DNA from 3 places in the Streptomyces sp. NPDC003943 genome. Region 2 is predicted to be linked to each of the others. Evidence: riboswitches for the same ligand, from Rfam matches in the RefSeq annotation. Region 2 holds a riboswitch; each other region holds the start of a gene.
The links. A riboswitch is a leader RNA that binds a small molecule or an ion and turns the genes downstream of it on or off. The one in region 2 is predicted to bind cobalamin.
Positions count from the first base shown of each region.

Region 1: another riboswitch for cobalamin. It lies ahead of ACWEV0_RS28915 (ribonucleoside-diphosphate reductase subunit alpha); the one in region 2 lies ahead of ACWEV0_RS15040 (cobalamin biosynthesis protein).
Region 3: another riboswitch for cobalamin. It lies ahead of cobN (cobaltochelatase subunit CobN); the one in region 2 lies ahead of ACWEV0_RS15040 (cobalamin biosynthesis protein).

Region 1 covers NZ_JBSGIW010000088.1:10,658-15,669, reverse strand. Annotated here, with positions in the region: gene ACWEV0_RS28920 (ribonucleotide-diphosphate reductase subunit beta) at 1-415, opposite strand, end outside; gene ACWEV0_RS28915 (ribonucleoside-diphosphate reductase subunit alpha) at 406-2,769, opposite strand; cobalamin riboswitch at 2,897-3,019, opposite strand; gene ACWEV0_RS28910 (GNAT family N-acetyltransferase) at 3,067-3,576, opposite strand; gene mctP (monocarboxylate uptake permease MctP) at 3,653-5,012, opposite strand, start outside.
Region 2 covers NZ_JBSGIW010000029.1:59,550-64,561, forward strand. Annotated here, with positions in the region: gene ACWEV0_RS15035 (cobyric acid synthase) at 1-1,244, opposite strand, end outside; gene ACWEV0_RS15040 (cobalamin biosynthesis protein) at 1,241-2,224, opposite strand; adenosylcobalamin (AdoCbl) riboswitch at 2,270-2,363, opposite strand; gene ACWEV0_RS15045 (hypothetical protein) at 2,573-2,794, opposite strand; gene ACWEV0_RS15050 (anion permease) at 2,823-4,094, opposite strand; gene ACWEV0_RS15055 (alpha/beta hydrolase) at 4,455-5,012, shown strand, end outside.
Region 3 covers NZ_JBSGIW010000107.1:5,093-10,104, forward strand. Annotated here, with positions in the region: gene cobN (cobaltochelatase subunit CobN) at 1-2,311, opposite strand, end outside; cobalamin riboswitch at 2,354-2,492, opposite strand; gene ACWEV0_RS31325 (cobalamin biosynthesis protein CobG) at 3,096-4,538, shown strand; gene ACWEV0_RS31330 (precorrin-8X methylmutase) at 4,535-5,012, shown strand, end outside.

The DNA of each region.
Region 1 (5,012 bases), on a different contig from region 2:
TGTTCTCGACGGCCGCGAAGGCCGCCGCGCGGTCGTCCGGGTCGGGCAGGTAGGTGTCGAGCAGCGTCAGGTAGAACTGGACGTGCACGGCCTCCTCGAAGAGCTGGCGGCTCAGGTAGAGGCGCGCCTCCGGGGAGTTGATGTGCTTGTAGAGCGTCAGCACCAGGTTGTTGGCCACGATCGAGTCGCCGGTCGCGAAGAACGCGACGAGGCGGCCGATCATGTGCTGCTCGCCCGGGGACAGCTTGGCGAGGTCGGCGACGTCCGAGTGGAGGTCGACCTCCTCCACGGTCCAGGTGTTCTTGATGGCGTCCCGGTAGCGCTCGTAGAAGTCCGGGTAGCGCATCGGACGCAGGGTCAGTTCGAAGCCCGGGTCGAGCAGGTTGTGAGAACGGGTGGTGCTCATTACTGGCATGCCTCGCAGGACTCGGGGTTCTCCAGGGAGCAGGCGACGGCGTCCGCGTCGGGCGTGGCCTGCTGGACGGGGATCGTGGTGGCCTGGGCGGCGCGGGCGATCCGGGTCGCCGGACGCGAGCGCAGGTAGTACGTGGTCTTCAGGCCCTGCTTCCAGGCGTACGCGTACATCGACGACAGCTTGCCGATGGTCGGCGTCTCCATGAACAGGTTCAGGGACTGCGCCTGGTCCAGGAACGGGGTGCGGGCGGCGGCCATGTCGATCAGGCCGCGCTGCGGGATCTCCCAGGCCGTGCGGTACAGCTCGCGGACCTCGGCCGGCACCCAGCCGAAGCCGGCGACCGAGCCGTTGGAGTCGCGCAGCGCCTCACGGGTCTGCGCGTCCCACACGCCGAGCTCCTTGAGCTCCGCCACCAGGTACGAGTTGACCTGGAGGAACTCGCCGGACAGCGTCTCGCGCTTGAACAGGTTGGAGACCTGCGGCTCGATGCACTCGTAGACGCCCGCGATCGAGGCGATCGTCGCGGTCGGGGCGATGGCGAGCAGCAGGCTGTTGCGCATGCCGACGGCGGCGATCCGCTCGCGCAGCGCGGCCCAGCGCTCCGGCCAGTTCAGCTCGACGTCGTAGTGGTCGGGGTGCAGCACACCGCGGGCCGTACGGGTCTTGTCCCAGGCCGGCAGCGGGCCGTTGCGCTCGGCGAGGTCGGCGGACGCCTCGTACGCGGCGAGCATGATCCGCTCGGCGATCCGGGTGGACAGGGCGCGCGCCTCGGCCGAGTCGAAGGGCAGCCGCAGCTTGAAGAAGACGTCCTGGAGGCCCATCGCGCCCAGGCCCACCGGACGCCACTTGGCGTTGGAGCGGCCGGCCTGCTCGGTCGGGTAGAAGTTGATGTCGACGACCCGGTCGAGGAACGTGACGGCGGTGCGGACGGTCTCGTCGAGCCGCTCCCAGTCCAGGTCCGAACCGGACACGAACGAGCCCAGGTTGACCGAGCCGAGGTTGCAGACGGCGGTCTCGCCGTCGTTGGTGACCTCGATGATCTCGGTGCAGAGGTTGGAGGAGTGGACGACCGTGCCGGGCTCGGCGGTCTGGTTCGCGGTCCGGTTGGCGGCGTCCTTGAAGGTCATCCAGCCGTTGCCGGTCTGCGCCAGGGTGCGCATCATGCGGCCGTACAGGTCGCGGGCCGGCATGGTCTTGCGGGCCAGGCCCGCCGCCTCGGCCTTGCGGTAGGCGGCGTCGAACTCCTCGCCGTACAGGTCGACCAGCTCGGGCACGTCGGCCGGCGAGAACAGCGACCACTCGGCGTCCGCGTTGACCCGGCGCATGAACTCGTCCGGGATCCAGTGGGCCAGGTTGAGGTTGTGCGTACGGCGGGCGTCCTCGCCGGTGTTGTCGCGGAGCTCCAGGAACTCCTCGATGTCCGCGTGCCAGGTCTCCAGGTAGACGGCGGCGGCGCCCTTGCGGCGGCCGCCCTGGTTCACGGCGGCGACGGAGGCGTCCAGCGTCTTCAGGAACGGCACGATGCCGTTGGAGTGCCCGTTGGTGCCGCGGATGAGCGAACCGCGGGCGCGGATGCGGGAGTACGACAGGCCGATGCCGCCCGCGTGCTTCGACAGCCGCGCGACCTGGTGGTAGCGGTCGTAGATGGAGTCCAGCTCGTCCTGCGGCGAGTCGAGCAGGTAGCAGGACGACATCTGCGGGTGGCGGGTGCCGGAGTTGAAGAGCGTGGGGGAGGACGGCAGGTAGTCCAGGCGGCTCATCAGGCCGTAGAGCGCCGTCACCTCGTCGAGCGCGCGGACCGAGTCGTCCTCGGCGAGGCCGGCGGCCACGCGCAGCATGAAGTGCTGCGGGGTCTCGATGACCTTGCGGGTGATCGGGTGGCGCAGGAGGTAGCGCGAGTAGAGCGTGCGCAGGCCGAAGTAGCCGAAGCGGTCGTCGGCGGCGGCGTCGATCGTCGCGTCGAGCCGCTCGGCGTGCAGAGCCACGAAGTCGGCCGTGCGGTCGGCGATCAGGCCCTCGCGGTGGCCGACGGCGACGGAGGCGGCGAAGGACACCGCGCCCTGGCCGGCCGCCTCCTGGGCGATCGTGATCGTCAGGAGCCGGGCGGCGAGCCGGGAGTACGCCGGGTCCTCGGCGATCAGGCCGGCGGCGGCCTCCGTGGCCAGCTCGCGCAGCTCCGCCTCGTCCGAGCCGGGGTGCCGGCCGCGCAGCGCGGCGGCGGCGACCCGGCCGGGGTCGGTGTCCGGGAGGTCGGCGGTGAGATCGGTCAGGGTCCGCAGCAGCGCGGTCCCGGGGCCGTCGGTCTCGACCGCGGAAGCCTCGGCCGAAGCCGGATCGGCGGGCGCGATGGTCACGTGGGGGCTCTCCCTCGCTCGGCACGGGGCCATGGCGGGAGGCGGCAACGGGCGCCGTACGCACGGCGGCGCCGCGTCCACCGGCCCACTCCGCGAGGCCCGGACGTCAGTGACACCCGGAACGGACGGACCGGGCGCGCTGTCGGCAGGTCCTCGGACTCACGTCGTACGGAAACGCACTTAGTACACCGTTGCGGGACAGTTCCGGATTTTCACCGGATTCCCCTGCGGCGACAGCGAGGACGAGCATACATGTGGGGGGCGCCCCTCGGAGCACCCCCCACATGTTGTGTGTCGTCAGTGCTCCGTCAACTCCAGTGCGTAGGTGCGCAGGAGGTGGTCGGGGATCGGCTCCCAGTCCCGCTCGGGGGTGCGGACGAAGCCGAGCCGCTCGTATATCCGGTGCGCGGAGACCATCACGTCGGCCGTGGAGAGCACGAGCCGCGCGCAGCCGGGCAGGGCCCGCGCCCGGTCGACGCACGCCCGCACGAGGGCCTCGCCGACGCCCCGGCCACGCGCGTCCGGCGCGACGACGAGCATCCGGAACTCCGCCTCGCCCTCGACCGCGATGTCCGCCCAGGCGGTGCCGCCCGCGGCGAAGGTCACCCCGCCGATGACCCGCCCTTCGGCGTCGACGGCGACGAGCACCTCGCTCTCGCGCGCCCGGCGGGCCGTGTCGCGGAGTACGGCCAGGTAGAAGTCGTCCTCGCCGTGCAGCAGCAGCCCGTCGTTCAGATAGGTCAGGCCGGTGAGGTCACCGAGCTCCTCGTACTCCTCGGGCCGTACCGCCCTGATCGTGAAGTCCATGCCCGGCAGTCTGCACCCGACACGGCCGCGCCCGCCTCCCGGATTCCGGGGGCGGGCGCGGCCGTGTCGTGGCCGGTCAGTGACCGGTGCCGACCTTCGGCAGTTCGGTGACGACGCCCGCGTCGCCCGCGTCGGCCGTGTAGTCCTCCGGCGAGGTCTCGTCGACGCCGTCGGGGGTGCCGACGGAGCGCAGGACGAGGGTGAGGACGACGGTGACGAGGACGTTGAGGACGAAGGCGGTGAGGCCGATGTAGCCGATCTCGCCGATGCCCGGGATCTCGGCCGCGGAGCCGCCGAAGTGGCTCTGGGTGGGGCTGGCGACCCCGTACGCGGCGGCCGTGCCGTAGACCATGCCGACGGCCCAGCCGGCGAGCAGTGCCCAGCGGTGCGGCCAGCGCGTGAAGAGGCCGCCGACCAGGGACGGGAAGGTCTGCAGGATCCAGATGCCGCCGAGCAGCTGGAAGTTGATGGCGACGGTCTTGTCCATGGTGAGGACGAAGACCAGGGCGCCGACCTTCACCAGGAGCGAGACGAGCTTGGAGACCTTGGTCTCCTGCTCGGCGGTGGCGTCCGGCTTGATGAAGTCCTTGTAGATGTTGCGGGTGAAGAGGTTGGCCGCGGCGATCGACATGATCGCGGCCGGCACGAGCGCGCCGATGCCGATGGCGGCGAAGGCGATGCCGGCGAACCAGTCCGGGAACATGTTCTCGAAGAGCTGCGGGATGGCGAGCTGACCGTTGGTCACCTTCACCCCGGCGGCGATGGCCATGAAGCCGAGCAGCGCGAGCAGGCCCAGCATCAGCGAGTACAGCGGCAGGATCGTGGTGTTGCGGCGGATCACGTTGCGGCTCTTGGAGGAGAGCGTCGCCGTGATCGAGTGCGGGTACATGAAGAGCGCGAGCGCCGAGCCGAGCGCGAGCGTCGCGTACGTCCACTGGCCGGCCTCGCCGGGCACCAGGGCGCCCTTGGGCTTGTGGGTGGCCGGGTTGATCGTCTTGTACGCCTCGGCCGCCTTGCCGAAGATCTCGTCGAAGCCGCCCAGCTTGATCGGGATGTAGATGATCGCCACCGCGATGACGATGTAGATCAGCGTGTCCTTGACGAACGCGATGAGCGCGGGCGCGCGCAGGCCGGACGAGTAGGTGTACGCGGCGAGCACGCCGAAGGCGATGAGCAGCGGCAGGTCCTTCACGAACCAGTTGGTGTTCTCGCCGCCGCCGACGCCCATCACGTCCAGGACGGCCTGGATGCCGACCAGCTGGAGCGCGATGTACGGCATGGTGGCGAGGATGCCGGTGACGGCGACCGCCAGCGACAGGCCCTTGGAGCCGAAGCGGCCGCGGACGAAGTCCGAGGTCGTCACGTACCCGTGCTTGTGCGACACCGACCACAGGCGGGGCAGGAAGGTGAAGATCAGCGGGTAGACCAGGATCGTG
Region 2 (5,012 bases):
CAGCCGTCCAGGAACGCCTCCCCGCCCCGTACGTCCGCGACGCCGTGGTGGATCTCGTAACCCTCGACGTGCTCGCCGAGGGCCTCGCCGACCGGGCGGGCCAGCGTCTTCTCGGGTGCGAAACGGACCCGTACGGGCAGGAGGCCGAGCCCCTCGACGGAGCCGGCCTTCGACTCGACCTCGTCGTCGATGTGCTCGCCGAGGACCTGGAAGCCGCCGCAGATGCCGAGGACCGGCCGGCCCTCGGCGGCGCGCCGGGCGAGCGCGTCGGCCAGGCCGCGTTCGCGCAGCCACGCCAGCGCCTTGACCGTGCCGCGGGTGCCCGGCACCACCACCAGGTCCGCGTCGGCCAGCTCCTCCGGGCGGTCGACGAAGCGCACGACCACGCCCGGCTCGGCGGCCAGCGCGTCGACGTCGGTGAAGTTGGACATGAGGGGTACGGCGCAGACGGCGACCCGCAGCACGTCCTCGCCGACCGGCGGCGCCACGACGGACTCGCGGACCGTGCCGCGCAGCGAGACGCGCAGGCCGTCCTCCTCGTCGATGCCGAGGCCGTGGGCGTACGGCAGGACGCCGAAGGTACGGCGCCCGGTGAGGCCGTGCAGCATGTCGAGGCCCGGTTCGAGCAGTGTGACGTCGCCGCGGAACTTGTTCACCAGGTAGCCGGCGACCAGCCGCTGGTCCTCGGGCGCGAGGAGCGCGGTCGTGCCGAAGAACTGCGCGAAGACGCCGCCGCGGTCGATGTCGCCGACCACGACGACGGGGAGCCGCGCCGCCCGCGCGATGCCCATGTTGACGATGTCGGTGCGCCGCAGGTTGATCTCGGCCGGGCTGCCGGCGCCCTCGCAGATCACCGCGTCGTGCGTGGCGCGCAGCTCCTCCAGGCAGCCGAGGACCGGCTCGAAGAGCTGCTGCTGGCGGCCGCCGTGGTAGCCGCGGGCGCTCAGCTCGCCGACCGGCTTGCCCATGAGGATCACCTGGCTGGAGCGGTCGCTGCCGGGCTTGAGCAGCACCGGGTTCATCTGCGCCGTCGGCTCGACGCGCGCGGCCTGCGCCTGCATGGCCTGGGCGCGGCCGATCTCGGCGCCCTCCCGGGTCACGAACGAGTTCAGGGACATGTTCTGGCCCTTGAACGGCGCGACCTTCAGGCCCTGCCGGACCAGCCACCGGCAGATGCCGGCCGTGACGACGCTCTTGCCCGCGTCGGACGTGGTCCCGGCGACGAGCAGCCCCCCGCCCTTCATGCGCCCCTCCGCTTCCTGCCGCGTACGGCACTGATGATGGTCCGGCCGCCGACACAGGCGGCCAGGGTCAGCCAGGTCACCCGGCGGGACAGCGTGACGGCCCGCTCGATGTCCGCCACCTCGACGGGCCGCCCGGCCGCGTTGAGGACCGGCCGGTGTTCGACCCGGCCGCCGTACGAAAGGGTGCCGCCGAGCCGTACGCCGAGCGCCCCGGCGAACGCGGCCTCCACCGGGCCGGCGTTGGGGCTCGGGTGGCTGCCCGCGTCCGTCCGCCAGGCCCGTACGGCGCCGCGCGGGTCGCCGCCCGCCACGGCGGCGAGCGCGGCGGTGAGCCGGGCGCCGGGCCAGCCGGCGAGGTCGTCGAGCCGGGCCGAGGCCCAGCCGAAGCGCCGGTAGCGCGGCGACTTGTGGCCGACCATCGCGTCCAGGGTGTTGACCGCCCGGAAGCCGAGCAGGCCCGGCACGCCCGCGACCGCGCCCCAGAACAGGGCGCCCACGACGGCGTCGGAGGTGTTCTCGGCGACCGACTCGACGACCGCGCGGGCCATCGCGGGCCCGTCGAGCGCCTGCGGGTCGCGGCCGACCAGGTGCGGCATGCGTTCCCGGGCGACCTCCAGGTCGCCGGCGGCGAGCGCGCCGCCGATCGCGCGGGCCTCGCGGCCCAGGGTCGTACCGCCGACCACGGCCCACACGGAGGCGGCGGTCAGGGCGACGGAGGCGGTCCGGCTGCCCCGTACCGTACGGGCGGCGAGGGCGCCGAGCGCGACGGTGCCGCCGGCGCAGACGGCGGTGTGCAGGGCGCCCCGGGCGCGGTGGTCGCGGTGCAGGCGCTGCTCGACGGCGGCGGCGGCGCGGCCGAAGGCGGCGACGGGATGGCCGCGCCGGGGGTCGCCGACGAGCAGGTCGACGGCGAGGCCGGCGGCCGCTCCGTACGCGAAGACGGCTGTGCTGCGGGACGGGCTCGGGCCGCGGCCGGGCATGGCGCTGTGTCCTCACTCAGGGTCCGCGCCCTGGATCGACGTGACCGGCGGCGAGAGTTCCTGACTTCCGGCCCGTGGGGGCCGGTCACAGTGGCGGGACCGCGCCGGAATCGCACCGGACTTCCTCTACTTGCCGCCGTAATGGCTTCGGCAGTCCACCACGCCCCGCGAACACCCGTCAACTCACCCTTGACCTGCGTCGGGTCACTGTGCGAAGCACCACAAACACGGCACCCGAACACGGCACCACGAACACGGCACCAGGAGCATGGCGGCACACACAAAGCGGCCGGGCGGTCCGCAGGTGTGCTGCGGGCCGCCCGGCCGGTGGGTCCGGGATCGTGCGCGTCAGGCGACGATCAGGTAGATGCCGTACGCCACGGCCGCCGCGCAGAGCGCGAAGCAGGCGTAGGCGCCGGTGCGGGCCAGCGGGGCCGAGCCGCCGTTGGCCGTGGCCTCCTCCTGCTTGGAGAGGCCGGCGACGCCGAGGGTGAAGAAGCCCACGAGGGCGACGGTCACCACGAGGCTGACTCCGAAGACGGAGCCGAGAGCTGCCCAGTCGATCTTCATGTCCGTGCTTCCAGTTCCGTGAGATCCGTCAGACCGCGGCGGCGGGGGCGGCCGGAGCGGCCGGGTCCGCGGGGTTCGGGGCGGGGATGGTGGCCTTCAGGTCCTCGTCCGCGACGGCGGCGACGGAGCCGGCCGGCGGCGGGGTGACGGCCGCGATGGCGGTGGTCACGACGCCCGCGCTCTCGGCCTCGGCCGCGGTCTCGACGTCGTTGACGTTGGTGTGGTCGACGACCTGGCGGCGGGAGACGAGCCAGATGCCGACGCAGGAGGCGACCAGGAAGGCCGCGACGACGTAGACGCCCCACTGGCCCTGCCGGGCGACGAACTCGGCACCCGCGCCGACCAGGCCGGCGGCCGGCAGGGTCAGGCCCCAGGCGACGAACATGCGGGTGGCGGTCGACCAGCGGACGACGCCGCCCTTGCGGCCCAGGCCCGCGCCCATGACGGAGCCGGAGACGGCGTGCGTGGTGGAGAGGGAGAAGCCCAGGTGGGAGGAGGCCAGGATGACCGTCGCGGCGCTGGTCTGGGCGGCGAAGCCCTGCTGCGGCTGGAGGTCGGTGAGGCCCTTGCCCATGGTGCGGATGATGCGCCAGCCGCCGAGGAAGGTGCCGAGCGCGATGGCCGTACCGGCGGAGACGATGACCCAGGCCGGCGGGTTGGAGCCGGGGGCCAGGACGCCGCCGGCGACCAGGGCGAGGGTGATGATGCCCATGGTCTTCTGGGCGTCGTTGGTGCCGTGGGCGAGGGAGACGAGACCGGCGGAGGCGATCTGGCCGGCCCGGTAGCCCTTCTCCTGGGCCTTGCCGTTCTTGCCCTTGCCGATGACGTACGTCAGGCGGGTGCCGAGCGTCGCGGCGATGCCGGCGACGATCGGGGCGGCGACCGCCGGGATGAGGACCTTGGTGACGACGCTCTCGCCGTTGACGCCGCCGAAGCCGATCGAGGCGACGGTCGCGCCGATGAGGCCGCCCATCAGGGCGTGCGAGGAGCTGGACGGCAGTCCGACCAGCCAGGTCACCAGGTTCCAGAGGATCGCGCCGACGAGCGCGGCGAGGATGACTTCGGGCTGGATGCCCGTCTCGTTGACGAGCCCCTTGGAGATCGTCTTGGCGACCTCCACCGAGAGGAACGCGCCGACCAGGTTCAGCACGGCGGACATGGCCACCGCCGTCTTGGGCTTGAGTGCACCGGTCGAGATGGTCGTGGCCATCGCGTTGGCGGTGTCGTGGAAACCGTTCGTGAAATCGAACACTAGAGCTGTCACGACCACAATGGCGAGCAGCAGCGTGATGTGTTCCATTTACCCAGGCAATCGTTCGACGTCAGTGGCTCGTCGAACGTAAGCAACCTGGGTGAACGGAAGATGAACTGGGTCGGGCGCAGTGGTGTCCCGTTCCGGGGTCAGGGGATTCCGCTTACGGGTCCGGCGGGCGCGCTGTCCACGATGCGGTCACCGTGCAACCCCGGGTAAACCGTGCCGTTCCGGGCCTGACGCAACGCGCGTAGCTTCCGTCACCCCCGCGTCGTATCGCCCCGTGGGACCGCTGTGGCAACCGTCAGCCGCACGGAGGACCCGGCGGACGAGACCCATGTCACTCGAAGGAGCCCGGCGAGCCCCCGCCGGGTGGCAGGGCGCGGGCGGGCTGCCGACACTGGGACCGTGCGCCCCGTTACCGCGACGGCAGCGGCCGTCACCACCCTGCTCGGGCTCGGCGCGGCCGCCGTCGTGGCCGGCCGCTACGCCAGCGACGCCGCCCTCGGCGTGCCGTCCGGTCGCCCCTTCCCGGGCGAGCCCAGACTCACCGTGCACGGCACCGGCCCGGAGCGGATCAGCCTCACCCGCAGCCTCGCCGCGCTGCGCCCCGGCACGTACGGGATCGAGGCCGACGGGCTGCACGCCGTCGTCGGCCCCGTGCTCGACCGGGTCCCGCACACCGCCGACACCGTGGTGCGCCGGCTCGAACGGGTCGAGCTCGGCACGCTCGCCCCCGGCGTCCGGGTCCGGCTCACCCCGCAGCTGCACTGCGGCACCCCCGGGACCGCCCTCGGCCTGCCCTACGAGGACGTCGAGATCCCCGGCGAGCTCGGCAGCCTGCCCGCCTGGCTCGTGCCCGGGCCGCGCACCACCTGGGTGATCGCCCTGCACGGCCTCGGCACCACCCGCGAGCACGCGCTCAACCTGGTCCCCTTCCTGCACCGCCGGCGCGTCCCGGTCCTC
Region 3 (5,012 bases), on a different contig from region 2:
GGCGCGGCACGACCTGCTCGCAGGCGAAGCGCAGCACGGCCTCGACGTCCGGCCCGTGGCCCGTGGGGACGGCGGCCACGTCCCAGTCCGCCGCCTCCATCGCCTCGACCAGCTCGCGGGCCTTCGCCTCGGCCTCGTCGGCCGTGGTCCGGGTGGCGGCCGACTCGTCCAGGCCGAGGGCCTCGCGCAGACCGGGCAGCGCCTGCGTGCCGCCCCAGATCTGGCGCGCGCGGAGGATCGACAGGACCAGGTTGACCCGGGCCTCGCCGGTCGGCGCGCCACCGAGGACGTGCAGACCGTCGCGGATCTGGGCGTCCTTGACCTCGCACAGCCAGCCGTCGACGTGCAGCAGGAAGTCGTCGAAGCCGTCGTCGTCCGGCCGGTCGGCCATGCCGAGGTCGTGGTCGAGCTTGGCGGCCTGGATCAGCGTCCAGATCTGCGCCCGGATGGCCGGCAGCTTCGCCGGGTCCATGCTGCTGATCTGCGCGTACTCGTCGAGCAGCTGCTCCAGGCGCGCGATGTCGCCGTACGAGTCGGCGCGCGCCATCGGCGGCACGAGGTGGTCGACGAGCGTGGCGTGCACCCGGCGCTTGGCCTGGGTGCCCTCGCCCGGGTCGTTGACCAGGAACGGGTAGACGAGCGGCAGGTCGCCGAGGGCCGCGTCCGGGCCGCAGGCGGCGGACAGGCCGGCGTTCTTGCCGGGCAGCCACTCCAGGTTGCCGTGCTTGCCCAGGTGCACCATCGCGTCGGCGCCGAAACCGCCGTCCTCGGCGCGGGCCGCGATCCAGCGGTAGGCCGCCAGGTAGTGGTGCGACGGCGGCAGGTCCGGGTCGTGGTAGATCGCGATCGGGTTCTCGCCGAAGCCGCGCGGCGGCTGGATGAGGACGAGCAGGTTCCCGCGGCGCAGGGCGGCGAGCACGATGTCGCCCTCCGGGTTCCGCGAGCGGTCCAGGAACATCTCGCCGGGCGCCGGGCCCCAGTGCTCCTCGACCTGCTCGCGCAGCTCGGCCGGCAGCTGGGCGTACCAGCGCTTGTAGTCGGCGGCCGGGATGCGGACCGGGTTGCGGGCCAGCTGCTCCTCCGTCAGCCAGTCCTGGTCGTGGCCGCCGGCCTCGATGAGGGCGTAGATCAGCTCGTCGCCGTCGCCGGAGACCAGGCCCGGGATGTCCTCGACCGGCCCGAAGTCGTAGCCCTCGGCGAGGAGCCGCCTGAGAAGGGACACGGCGGAGGCGGGGGTGTCCAGGCCGACCGCGTTGCCGATCCGGGAGTGCTTCGTCGGGTACGCGGAGAGCACGAGCGCCAGCTTCTTCTCGGCGTTCGGGATGTGCCGAAGCCGGGCGTGCCGGACGGCGATGCCGGCGACCCGCGCGGCGCGCTCGGCGTCCGCCACGTACGCCGGCAGGCCGTCCTCGTCGATCTCCTTGAAGGAGAACGGGACGGTGATCAGCCGGCCGTCGAACTCCGGCACGGCGACCTGGCTGGCCGCGTCCAGCGGCGACAGGCCCTCGTCGTTCTCCTCCCAGGCGGCCCGCGAGCCGGTCAGGCACAGCGCCTGCAGGATCGGCACGTCGAGCGCGGCCAGCGCACCCGCGTCCCACGCCTCCTCGTCGCCGCCCGCCTGCGCCTCGGCCGGCTTGGTGCCACCGGCGGCGAGGACGGTGGTGACGATCGCGTCGGCGGTCCGGAGCGTGTCGAGCAGCTCAGCCTCGGGGGCGCGCAGGGACGCCACGTACAGCGGGAGGGCCTTGGCACCGGCGTCCTCGATGGCGTCGCAGAGGGCGCCCACGAAGGCGGTGTTGCCGCTCATGTGGTGGGCGCGGTAGTAGAGCACGGCGACCGTCGGACCACTGCCGTCCTTCGCCGGGCGGTCGAGCGGGCCCCAGGTGGGGGCGGCGGCCGGCGGCTCGAAGCCGTGGCCGGTGAGCAGGACCGTGTCGGAGAGGAAGCGGGCGAGCTGGCCGAGGTTCGCCGGGCCGCCGTGCGCGAGGTAGGCGTGCGCCTCGGTGGCCACGCCGACCGGCACCGTGGACGAGCTCATGAGCTGCGCGTCCGGCGCCTGTTCGCCGCTCAGCACGACCACCGGCTTCCCGGCGGCGAGCACCGCGTCCAGGCCCTCCTGCCAGGACCGCAGCCCGCCGAGCAGGCGTACGACGACGAGCTCGGCGCCGTCGAGCAGCGCCGCGAGATCGTCGAGGGGGAGGCGGGCGGGGTTGGCGTAACGCCACTCCACGCCTTCGTCGCCGGTCGCGGTGGTGTTCGCCGCGCGGGCGCTGAGCAGGTCGGTGTCGGAGTGCGACAGCAGCAGGAGCATGGGGAGGCTCAGGCCCTTCCTCGGGGTTGTCCGCGCCCCGGGTGGTCGTGTGGACGGCAGGAGTTCCTGACTCACCGGCCACCGGATTGCCCGGGACCGGCTCACAGTGGCGGGACCGCGCCGGATTCTCACCGGGCTTCCTCCCCGGGGCCCTGGGACCCCATGCCGATCTGCATCCTAGATCGTGCGACCCACGGCCCGGAGGGCACGGCGGGGTCGGCCGGATCACATCGGGGGGCGGTGGGCTGGATCGCGCCGGGGAATCGGCCGGATCGCGACGGGGTCGGCGACCGCGACGGGGCCGGCCGGGCTGCGAGGGAAGGCGCCGCATCGCGGGGGAGGTCGGCCGGATCGCGGGGGACGTCGGTGGGACCGCGGGGGACGTCGGCCGGATCTCGACGGGGTCGGCCGGGCTGCGAGGAAAGGCGACCGCATCGCGGGGGAGGTCGGCCGGGCTGCGGGGAAGGCGCCGCATCGCGACGGGGTTCGGCGGGATCGCGACGGGGGCCGGCCGGGCTGCGAGGGAAGGCGCCGCATCGCGGGGGAAGGCGACCGCATCGCGACGGGGTCGACTGGACCGCGACGGGGGTCGGGCGCCCCGCGACGGGCGTTCGGCCGGATCGCGACCGGAGGCCGCCGGATCACGCCCGAAGGGCGGGCGGTTCGCGCCGCGGCCGCGCCCGAATCGGACCGCGCCCCGGCCGGATCCCCCGCGGCCGTCGGCCGCATCGCGCTCCGGGAGTCGACCGGATCACACTCGGTGGCCGGGCGGTTCCCCGTGGGTATGCTCGCCGCCATGCCGCCCACCCCACCCCCGGCGCCCGAACGGGGCGAACCCGTCATACGGGACCGTGGCGACGCGTGCCCGGGCGCGCTCCGCCTGCATGCCGCCGCCGACGGCTTCCTGGCCCGACTCCGGCTGCCCGCCGGGCGGTTGACGCAGGATCAGGTCGAGGTCCTGGCCGACGCCGCCGAGACCCTGGGGGACGGCAGCGTCACCATCACCTCACGCGGCAACCTCGAACTGCGCGGCCTCCCGGACGGCTGCGGCGCCGACCTCGCCGACCTCCTCGACCGGGCCGGCCTCCTCCCCTCCCCCACCCACGAACGCGTCCGCAACATCCTCGCCTCCCCTGCCGCCGGCCTCGACGGACTCGGCCACGCCGACGTCCAGTTGTGGGCGCGCGAGCTGGACGCGCTGCTCTGCGCGGCACCGCGGGCGGCGTCCCTTTCGGGACGGTTTCTGTTCGTCCTGGACGACGGGCGGGGCGACGTGGCCGGGCTCGGCGGCGATGTGACCTTGATCGCAGGGGCGGGCGGGGACGTGCTGCTGCGGCTGGGGTCGCGGGTGTTCCGCGTGACGGAGGCGGACCCCGCGCCGGCCGACGCCGCTCCCGGCGTCACCGCCACGACGGCCGCCCGCGCCGCCCTGGCCGCCGCCCTCGTCTTCCTCGACGCCGCCGAAGCGGCCGGGAACGGCGCCTGGCGACTGCGCGAGCTGCCCGACGGCCACGCCCCGGACTGGACGGCCGCCCTGGCCGGTGCCGGGATCGCGGCGGAGCCCGTACCCGTACCGCCGGTGCCGCACGGGCGGCCACCCGCGCCCGGCCCGCTCGGGGAGCGTGCGGCGCATGTGCTGGCTCCGCTGGGCCGGCTGACCGCCGCTCAGCTGCGGGCGCTGCTGCCCGCGGCCGAGGTGCGGCTGACGCCGTGGCGCGGGGCGGTCGTGGTGCCGGCACCAGACCTGCCGGAAGCGAGCCCCGCCGGCCCCGCGGACTCCGCCGCCCCCGCAGCCCCCGGCGGCCCCGCAGCCCCCGGCGGCCCCGCGGCCGCCGCTCAGGCACCTGGCCTCCGCCCCGCGCACGCTCCGACCCCCGCCCGCACCTCCGCGTCGTCCCGGCTCGCTGCCCTCGCGGCCGCCGGCCTCCTCACCACCGCCGACGACCCCGGCGCCGGGGTCACCGCCTGCACCGGGCGGCCCGGTTGCGCCAAGTCCCTCGCGGACGTGCGGGCCGACGCCGGGCGGGCGCCCGCGGGGGCGCTGCCCGTGCACTTCGCCGGGTGCGAGCGGCGCTGCGGGCACCCGCACGGCGCGTGGATCGACGTCGTCGCCACCGGGGACGACGCGTACCTGGTCGACGGCGTGCCCACTCCCCGTACGTCCCTGTCCGAAGCGGTCGCATCGGCCCGCACGATCACGACGCCCACGACGACCACCACGAGATGAGCGAGAGCAAGAGGATGTTCGAGTACGAGAAGGACGGCGCGGAGATCTACCGCCGCTCCTTTGCCACGATCCGCGCCGAGGCGGATCTCGCGGCGCTGCCCGCCGACGTCGCCACGGTCGCGGTGCGGATGATCCACGCCTGCGGCATGACCGACCTCGTCCAGGACGTCGCGTACTCGCCCGGTGTCGTCACCGCCGCCCGCGCCGCCCTGCGCGCGGGCGCGCCGATCCTGTGCGACGCGCAGATGGTCGCGAGCGGCGTGACCCGCAAGCGGCTGCCCGCCGACAACGACGTGGTGTGCACGCTCTCCGACCCGGCCGTGCCCGGCCTCGCCGCCGAGCTCGGCACCACGCGCTCGGCCGCGGCGATGGAGCTGTGGCGGGACCGCCTGGAGGGCTCGGTCGTGGCGATCGGCAACGCGCCGACCGCGCTGTTCCACCTCCTGGAGATGATCGCGAAGGGCGCCGGGAAGC